Regions from separate parts of the Pseudomonas shiyinii genome, predicted to be linked through region 2. Evidence: riboswitches for the same ligand, from Rfam matches in the RefSeq annotation. Region 2 holds a riboswitch; the other holds the start of a gene.
The links. Region 2 has a riboswitch for cobalamin ahead of ACXHGZ_RS11270 (CbtB domain-containing protein). Riboswitches for the same ligand answer to the same signal wherever they lie in the genome.
Positions count from the first base shown of each region.

Region 1 (4,774 bases), 490 kb from region 2:
GCCGATACGCTGGTGCTGGTCTACCCGATCTACTGGTGGACCATGCCGGCCCTGCTCAAGGGCTGGGTGGAGCGGGTCTTCAGCAATGGCTGGGCGTTCGACTACCAGGTCAACGGCCCCATGACCAAGAAGCTGCGCGGCCTCACCGTACACCTGGTAGGCGTTGCCGGGGCCGACGCAGGCACCTTCGAGCGCCACGCCTATGGCCAGGCGATGCGTGTGCAGATCGAGCACGGCATCTTCGACTACTGCGGCGCCCAGGTTCTGAGTTCGACCCTGCTGACCGACAGCGAGGGGGTGGACCCGGCGCCGTACCTGCGTCAGGCCCGTTCCTTGGGTGCCCAGCTGTTCGTCAACGCCGAGGCGCAGCCGGCCTGACGGTCAATTTGCCAGGGGCCACTCAGCCAACGGCCAGTAGCGCCCCTTGCGTGACTCATAGAGGGTGAAATGCCGGGCGGTGAGGAAGAATTCCGGCGCTGCCGCCGCTTCCGGTACCTGGGCGCGATAGTCCCGGGACAAGGTCAGGTGCGGCCGGTATTCCCGGCCCTGCCCGGCGATGCCCAGCGGCAGCACGGCCTGCTCCAGGGCATAGACCAAACGGCGCAAGGCCGGCGGCGTATCCTGCGGCTCCAGCACCAGCACATTGGCCCGTGGCCATACCTGCAGGCGGTCCAGGATCAGGCGCAGCGGCGTGTCCGGGCCTTTGAGGCTGTCGACGGCTGCGCACAGCGCAGGCACCAAGGCCGCGTCCACGTCCCCCAGGAACAACAAGGTCAGGTGAAAGTTTTCCGCCGGCACCGGCTTGCCGCTGCGCAGGCTCAGCCCTCGGCGCCACTGCGCCATGGCCCGGCGTTGGGCATCGGTCACTGGCAGGGCGAAGAACAACCGCTTGAACGGTTGCCCCTTTTCCCGTTCATCCACTGGCATTGGCAAGGGTCCTGTTGCGTAGGCATGGCTGCATCATCGCACAGGCACGCCTGAGCCTCACCCCTCATGGCGGGTACCGCCTCGTACCAATGTCTGCCTGGCAATCTGAGATTAATCCTACAAAGCGCTCCCATGATTGTTTATGCTGGCGGGCTCAAGCCATGACGCGTGGCCATTTCGACAAGCATCCGTCCATGAAAATCGCACTCGTACTGATCTTCGCCCTCTCGATCGCCTATGTTCACCTGCGCGGTCGGGTTCGCCATAAACTGACCCGCCAGCTGGGCGACCACTCCAGCTTCCTCGCCCCGGTCAATGCCTTCCTGTACCTGTTCTCCCGGCACCCAGCCAAGCCCTACCTGCCGGTGGAGGCGTTCCCGGAGTTGCAGCCGCTGAAGGATCACTGGCAGGAAATCCGCGAAGAAGCCCAGCAGTTGTTGCACGTGGGTGAAATCAAGAAATCCGACAACTACGACGACGTCGGCTTCAACTCGTTCTTCAAAACCGGCTGGAAGCGCTTCTACCTGAAGTGGTACGGCGAGAGCCACCCTTCGGCCATGAAGCTGTGCCCCCGCACCACCGAACTGCTGCAGGGCATCGGTACGGTCAAGGCGGCCATGTTCGCCACCCTGCCGCCGGGCGCCAAACTGGTACGTCACCGTGACCCCTATGCCGGCTCCTACCGCTACCACCTGGGCCTGGACACACCGAACGACGACGGCTGCTACATCGACGTCGATGGCCAGAAGTATTCCTGGCGCGACGGCGAGGCGGTGGTGTTCGACGAGACCTACATCCACTACGCCGCCAACACCACCGAGCACAATCGCATCATTCTGTTCTGCGATGTCGAGCGCCCGCTCAAGTACCGCTGGGCAACTGCCTTCAACCGCTGGTTCAGCCGCAACGTCATGGCCGCCGCCGCCGCGCCCAACGATGCCAATGACAAGACCGGCGGCATCAACCGCCTGTTCACTCGCATCTACAAGATTCGCGAACGCGGCAAGGCGATGAAGAAACGCAACCGTACCCGCTACTACCTGGAAAAGTGGGCCGTGGTCGCGGCGCTGGTGCTGTTCTTCATCTACATCTGACGCGGCCCCTGAGAGGCGGGCAAGGGTAGAATCTTCGACTAGCCTGAAAGCTCCTGTTGCCAACCCTACAAGGTGAAGACGATGAGCATGATGGACTGGGACGCCTACCGTAAGCAGTTGATGGCCGGCATCGGCGATCTCAAGCAGCTGTCCCCCGACACCGTGGCCGGCTACATGACCGCCAGCGGTGCCGGGGCCAAGACCAACCACCTCGATGCCAAGACCCGCGAGTTGATCTCCCTGGCGGTGGCCGTCACCACCCGCTGCGATGGGTGCATCGCCGTCCATTCCCAGCAGGCCGTCAAGCACGGCGCCACCCGCGAGGAAATCGCCGAAGCCCTTGGCGTGGCCGTGGCGATGAATGCGGGCGCCGCCCTGGTGTATTCGGCCCGGGTCATGGACGCTGTGGGCAAGGCCAACGATTGACCGTACCGGCGCCGCCCTGCGCGGCGGCGCCGGGCCAACCCGACTCTACGGAGCTGCAATGATTCACATCCGCCCCATGACGCCAGAAGACTTCGAGCACTTCTGGCCGACCTTCCAGGCCATCGTCCAGGCCCGCCAGACCTACGCCTTCGACCCCGACCTCAGCTTCGAGCAAGCCCGCCACCTGTGGCTTTCGCTACCGCTGCGCACCCTGGTGGCCGAAGCCGACGGCCAACTGCTGGGCTCGTACTACCTCAAGGCCAACGCAGCAGGCCCCGGCAGCCATGTCGGCAACTGTGGCTACATGGTCGCCGAGGCCGCCCGCGGTCGTGGCGTGGCGCGGCTGATGTGCGAACACTCGCAGAAGCTGGCACGCCAGGAAGGCTTCCTGGCCCTGCAGTTCAACTCGGTGGTGGCCAGCAACGAAGTGGCCGTGGCGCTGTGGCACAAGCTTGGCTTCGAGACTGTCGGCCGGCTGCCCAAGGCCTACCGCCATGCCCAGCTGGGGCTGGTGGACTGCCTGGTGATGTACAAATGGCTGGCCGATGAGCCGGTGGTGGAAAAGCCGCCGCTGCTGATCGGGCGCAAGAACATCGAGGCCCGCGTCTCGCGCCGGCGCGGTCGCTGACCCCTCCCCTGCGCATTTGACTCCCTCGCCGATCGATGGTCAGATGCGCGCCAGCTTCAGGTGTCCTGCGCCGCCGCGCGCAGGGTGAAACGGGAAGCCGGTGCGTCCTTTACAGGGCAAGTCCGGCGCTGCCCCCGCAACGGTAAGCGAGCGAACCCTTCGACACACCACTGTGCCTGTGCATGGGAAGGTGAAGGCGTTCGTGACCCTCGCAAGCCCGGAGACCGGCCTGGAGCTTCGTTGGCAACCCCGCGGTGGGCGGGCGCAGGCCGGTTTCGCGTGCGCCCCTGCGTGCGTGTCAGGTCTCCATGCGTTGTTTCCACCGGGATCCATTCCTTCCTGCAACCGTGGAACGACATGTCCCGTACCTACAAGCTTCACACCCTGGCGGCCTGCCTGGCCGTCGCCCTGCCGGCCTGGCCCGATGAGCCCGACGGCCAGGTCCTGACACTCCCCTCTACAGCGATCACCGAGGCCCTCGACCCGCAGGCCATCGACCTGGGCACCCCTACCCAGGCCGGCTCGCGCCTGGGCCTGAGCGCGCTGGAAACGCCGGCCAGCACCAGCACCATCAGCGCCGAGCAGATCCAGAGGCGTAACAACGCCACGCTCCAGGACGCCGTCACCCGCTCGCCCGGCATCACCTTCACCGGCAGCCCGGGCGACGGCAACACCGGCCTTTCGGCCCGGGGTTTCGAAGGCCAAAGCTCGGTGATGACGCTGTTCGATGGCTCACGCCTGTACAGTGGCGCAGGCACCCTGACCTTCCCGGTCGACCCATGGATGATCGAGCGGATCGAGGTCATCCGTGGGCCGGCCTCGGTGCTCTACGGCGAAGGTGCCACCGGCGCAGTGGTCAATGCGATCCCGAAGAAGCCGTTCGCCGGGCCGGTGCACAACCACCTGCGTCTGGGCTACGGCGCCTGGGACCGGCAACAGCTGGCCTTGGACAGCGGCGGCAGCCTTGGCCAACGGTTGAGCTACCGGGTGACCCTGAACCGGCAGGCCGGCAACGGCTGGGTCGAGCGCACCGACTCGCGCAGCCTGGCCCTGAGCGCCGCCCTGCGCCTGGACGCCAGCGACAACCTGAGTTTCACCCTCGCCCACGAACGCGGCGACACCGAACCGGCCAACGACTACGGCACCCCACTGATCGATGGGCACTACCGCAGCAGCCTGCGCAAGAAGAACTACAACATCGACAACGACGTGCAGCGCTATCGGGACCAGTGGACGCGCCTGAACACCGACTGGCACATTCACGACAGCCTGTCGGCCAGCAACCAGCTCTACTACATCAAGAGCCGACGGCATTGGCGCAACGCCGAGTCGTACACCTGGAACCCGGCCGAAGGCGTGCTCGAGCGTGGCAGCTTCCTGCAGATCAAGCACAACCAGGAGCAGTTCGGCGACCGCCAGAGCTTCACGTTCGACCATACCCTGTTCGGGCGCGCCAGCAAGACCGTGATCGGCGCCGAGTACAACAAGATCCGCTTCAACGTCGACAGCAATGCCCCCTTCGATGACGGCAATGTGGACACGCTCGATCCGTGGAACCCGGCCCCGGGCCGATTCCACAGCCTGTCGCCGACACGCCCGCAGACCTTGTCCGTCACCCACACCTTCTCCACCTTCCTGGAAAACCGCACCGCGCTGACCGAGCGCCTGTCGCTGGTGACTGGTGTGCGCCGCGACCAAA
Region 1 is NZ_CM161522.1:1,984,076-1,988,849, reverse strand. It holds gene ACXHGZ_RS09080 (NAD(P)H-dependent oxidoreductase) at 1-378, shown strand, start outside; gene thpR (RNA 2',3'-cyclic phosphodiesterase) at 382-927, opposite strand; gene lpxO (lipid A hydroxylase LpxO) at 1,122-2,021, shown strand; gene ACXHGZ_RS09065 (carboxymuconolactone decarboxylase family protein) at 2,103-2,447, shown strand; gene ACXHGZ_RS09060 (GNAT family N-acetyltransferase) at 2,506-3,075, shown strand; cobalamin riboswitch at 3,117-3,322, shown strand; gene ACXHGZ_RS09055 (TonB-dependent receptor) at 3,433-4,774, shown strand, end outside.
Region 1: linked by a shared signal. The riboswitch ahead of ACXHGZ_RS09055 (TonB-dependent receptor) and the one ahead of ACXHGZ_RS11270 (CbtB domain-containing protein) in region 2 are both predicted to bind cobalamin.

Region 2 (4,774 bases):
GGTGGTCCAGGTCGTTGGTCACACCGCCCAGCAATTGGTGGATCAACGCAGTGCCGCTCGGCGGCAGGCCCTCTACCGGGTAGCCCTGCCCCTGCAGGGCCAGGAGGATATTCAGCGCGGCGCCTGGGGTATCCAGGCCAACGCCGTTGCCGATGCGCCCGTCGCGGGTCGGGTAATTGGCCAGCACCAGGGCCACACGCTTCTGCGCGTTGGGCAGGCGCGCCAGCGTCACCCAGCGACGTGCCAGTTCGGCGATGAAGTCCATGCGCTCGGGGTGGGCGCGGTAGCAGACCACGTCCGACTGGCTGCGCTCGCTGCGCCAGGCCAGGTCCTTGAAGCTGACCGGCCGAGTGATGATACGCCCATCCAGCTCCGGCAAGACGATGTGCATGGCCAAGTCACGAGCGCCCAGGCCCTGTTCGCTGGCCTCCCAGGCCGGCTGGTTGTCCTGGGCGCAGATCGCCTGGAGCACCGGGATGTCGCGCCGCAGCGGGCGCAGGTTGGGCTGCTCCGGGCTGGACAGGGCAAAACCGGTGGTATTGATCACCACTTCGGCGCCGGCCTCGTCCAGCCAGGCCTCGACCTGCGCGAGGCAGGCGGCCTCCTTGAGGCTGGCCACGGCGATCGGCAGCGGGTTGAGCCCTGCGGCCTGCAGGCGCTGGCAGAACACATCGACGAACGAGGTGTTGGCCGCCTGCAGGTGCGATCGATAGAACAGCACCGGCGCTACAGGTTGGTCGGGGTGCCATTGGGCGTACCAATCCTGGAGGGTCGCGCTGGGCTTGCTGGGGTGGTACACGCTGGTACGCGGCAAGGGTTGCGGTTCTTCCCAGGCGTAGTCGCGCTCCAGCCACAGGCTGGCCAGGCAGTTGAACAGGTTCAGGGCATTGGCCTTGCCACCCTGGCGCAGGTAATGCCACAGGCGTTCGGCCTGTGCACCGGTCACCGTGCCCAGGCCGGTCAGTTCAGGGTCCGGGCGGTCGTCCCCAGGCACCAGGATCAGCTGGACGCCACGGGCGGCCAGGGCCACCAGCTGCTCGACACCATAGCGCCAATAGCCGACCCCACCGTGCAACGACACCAGAATCACCTTCGCATGGCGCAGCACCTGGTCCACATAAAGGTCGACCGAGGCGTGGTTCTGCACCTGCATGGGGTTGGCCAGGCGCAGGCTGGGGAAGCCCTCCGGCAGCTGCTCGGCGGTTTCGGCGAGCAGCGCCAGGTGCGAGTCACCGCTGCAGAGAATCACCAGTTCGGCCGGCGTCTGGCCGAGGTCGGCGATGCTGTCGTCCGGCACGAAGCCGCCGGGCTGGGTCCGCAGCAGGTGCATGGGTCAGGCGCCCAGGGCTTGGCGCAGGCGCGCTTCCAGCTGCGCGGCGTCCAGGTCCTGGCCGATCAGCACCAGGCGCGTGATGCGCGGCTCTTCGGCGCGCCAGGCACGGTCGAAGTGCTTGTCGAAGCGGGTGCCGACGCCCTGGATCAGCAAGCGCATGGGCTTGCCGGGGATGGCGGCGAAGCCCTTGGCGCGCAGGATGCCGAACTCCACCACCAGTTGGGTCAGGGCGTCGAGCAGCAGGCTCTCGTCCGCCTCCGGCAGGTCGATGGAAATGGAGTCGAAGGCATCGTGGTCGTGATCGTCATGGTCATCGCCGTCGTGATGGGCATCATGGTGGGTACGGCGACCGTCGATGTGCGCCTCGGCTTCGGCCCCTACACCAAGCAGCACCTCAAGCGGCAGGCGGCCGCTGCTGGCCTCGATGACCTTGACCGCCGGCGGCAGCTCCTCCAGCACCTCGGCACGGACCTTGGCCAGGCCTGTAGCATCGATCAGGTCAGCCTTGTTGAGCACCACCAGGTCGGCGCTGGCCAACTGGTCGGCGAACAGCTCGTGCAGAGGCGACTCATGGTCCAGGTTGGGGTCGAGCTTGCGCTGGGCATCCACCTGGTCGGGATAGGCCGCGAAGGTACCGGCGGCCACCGCCGGGCTGTCGACCACGGTGATCACTGCGTCGACGGTGCAGGCGTTGCGGATTTCCGGCCACTGGAAGGCCTGTACCAGTGGCTTGGGCAAGGCCAGGCCGCTGGTTTCGATGAGAATGTGGTCCAGGTCAGCGCGGCGTGCCACCAGTTCACGCATGACCGGGAAGAACTCTTCCTGCACGGTGCAGCACAGGCAACCGTTGGCCAGTTCGTAGACACGGCCACTGGCTTCCTCCTCGGTGCAACCGATGCTGCATTGCTTGAGGATTTCGCCATCGATGCCCAGTTCGCCGAACTCGTTGACGATGACCGCGATGCGCCGGCCCTGGGCGTTGTCGAGCATGTGCCGAAGCAGGGTGGTCTTGCCCGAGCCGAGGAAGCCGGTGACGATGGTGACGGGGAGCTTGGCCAGTGTTTTCATGTCGCGATGCCCTTGGCAGGATGGCGCGGGCATGCAGGACGAAAGCCTCGGGCTTGTCGGCCGGGCTCGTTCGCCACCGGATCACCCCGCCCGGTTGAAAGTCGAAAACGTCACGAGGCAGGTCTCCTGGCTTGCACCGTACCGGCCGTAGCCGGTGGAGCGACGCCTTCCCACGCGGAGCGCAGTGGCTGTGTCGATCCTGTTCAGTGCCTACAGTTGCGGGGGCAGCCGCGGCTTGGACCGCGTTCCCGTCTTAGCTGCGGCCGACGCCGCAGAACCTCGAAGCGGCAAGGCTACGCAGTGGTGGGTAGGCGGTCAACCATCAGCGCAGTATTCCCTCCATCTCCATAGAGAACGGATTTTGTGGGAGCGGGTTTACCCGCACCCACAGGAGATGCTCCTACGGCACCAATTGACGGAGCATCGGCCGCATGCTTTGCTTGCACCTTGCGTTCAGGTGCCCCCTCGGGGGGTGAAACGGGAAACCGGTGCGTCGCAGGCCCCAAGGGGCCGGGCAAGGCCGGTGCTGCCCCCGCAACGGTAAGCGAGTGCGCGTCTTGACCACTGTGCCGCGTCGTATGGCATGGGAAGGTGACGCTGTCCAGGGAGCCTGCCTCCTCCTCGCCAGCCCGGAGACCGGCCTGACGACGAATGAACACCCCGCGGTGGGCGGGTGCTGTCGTGTGCCTTGGGCAAGCTCTGCCCAGGCGTGACGCCCGTGCCCGTCGCCCATAAAAAAGCAGAGGAACGCGTCATGTCCGTCACCAGCGCCAAACACAGCATCGCCACTCCCGTCAGCCTCAGCCAGCGCGTGCTCCTCGCCATCGGCGCCAGCCTGCTAGGCCTGTGCCTGGTCTACTTCGCCGGCTTCTCGCACATCGAGGCCGTGCACAACGCCGCCCACGATACCCGCCACAGCGCCGCCTTCCCTTGCCACTGAGTACGCCTGCATGATCAAGCGCATTGCCCGAACCGCCGGCTTCAGCGGGCTGCTCGCTGCCCTGTTGCTGACCTTGTTGCAGAGTCTCTGGGTCACGCCGCTGATTCTCCAGGCGGAAACCTACGAGAACAACGCCCCGAGCGCCGAGCACCACGCGCATGACGATGGCGTGGCCGCCCACACCCACGACGCCGAAGCCTGGGCCCCTGAAGACGGCTGGCAACGCCTAGTGTCCACGACCGGTGGCAACCTGGTGGTGGCCGTCGGCTTCGCCCTGGTCCTTGCTGCGCTGTACAGCCTGCGCGAGCCCCGCACGTTGAGCACCGGTGCGCTATGGGGGCTGGCCGGCTTTGCGGTGTTCTGCCTGGCGCCGACCCTCGGGCTGCCCCCGGAACTGCCAGGCACTGTCGCGGCCGACCTGGGCCAACGTCAGGCCTGGTGGGCCAGCACAGCGGCTGCCACCGCCGCAGGCCTGGCACTGGCGGTGTTCGCTCGGCACTGGCTGTTCAAGACGCTCGGCGTGGCCTTGCTGGCGATTCCCCACCTGGTCGGCGCCCCACAACCAACCGTCCATGAGAGCCTGGCCCCCGAGGCCCTGGAAGCCCAATTCAAGCTTGCCTCCTGGTTGACCAACGCGGCCTTCTGGCTCGCCCTCGGCCTGCTCAGCGCCTGGCTTTATCGTCGTTCCAGCCAGGCCTGATGACTCGCCCTCCCCTGTTGCCGGCGTTCTACGCCGGCTTTGGGTGCCGCAGAGGATGCCCGGCCGACCACCTCGAGCGGCTCCTGCGTGACACACTGGCTGCCCATGGCCTGCAACTGGCGCAATTGCGCGGCATCACCAGCATCGACCTCAAGGCCGAAGAAGCCGGGTTGCAGGCACTGGCCAGCCGCCTCGGGCTCGCCCTGACGCTGTTTCCGTCCGTACAATTGCATACCTTCGAACCATTGCTCAGCCATCGCTCGGCCGCCGCATTCAACCACAGCGGCTGCTGGGGGGTCGCCGAAAGTGCAGCATTGGCGTTGGCCGCACAAAAACAAGGGACGCCCCGGTTGCTGGTGCCACGCCAAGTAGGCGACCGGGCTACCGTTGCCTTGGCGTGCAGCCGATAATCGCCGCTTTCTATTGCCCTACTGCAAGGATTTTCCATGACGGTCTTCTTCATCGGTGCCGGCCCCGGCGATCCGGAACTGATCACGATCAAGGGCCAGCGCCTGATCCGTCAGTGCCCGGTGATCATCTATGCCGGCTCCCTGGTGCCCGCAGCCGTCCTGCAGGGCCATAATGCCCATACGGTGATCAACAGCGCCGAACTGCACCTCGACCAGATCATCGCAGCCATGCGCAACGCCCATGAACAAGGCCATGATGTCGCCCGCGTGCACAGTGGCGATCCGAGCCTGTACGGGGCGATCGGCGAGCAGATCCGCCACCT
Region 2 is NZ_CM161522.1:2,477,515-2,482,288, forward strand. It holds gene cobN (cobaltochelatase subunit CobN) at 1-1,330, opposite strand, end outside; gene cobW (cobalamin biosynthesis protein CobW) at 1,334-2,401, opposite strand; cobalamin riboswitch at 2,501-2,698, opposite strand; cobalamin riboswitch at 2,840-3,060, shown strand; gene ACXHGZ_RS11270 (CbtB domain-containing protein) at 3,156-3,341, shown strand; gene ACXHGZ_RS11275 (CbtA family protein) at 3,352-4,041, shown strand; gene ACXHGZ_RS11280 (cobalamin biosynthesis protein) at 4,059-4,451, shown strand; gene cobM (precorrin-4 C(11)-methyltransferase) at 4,488-4,774, shown strand, end outside.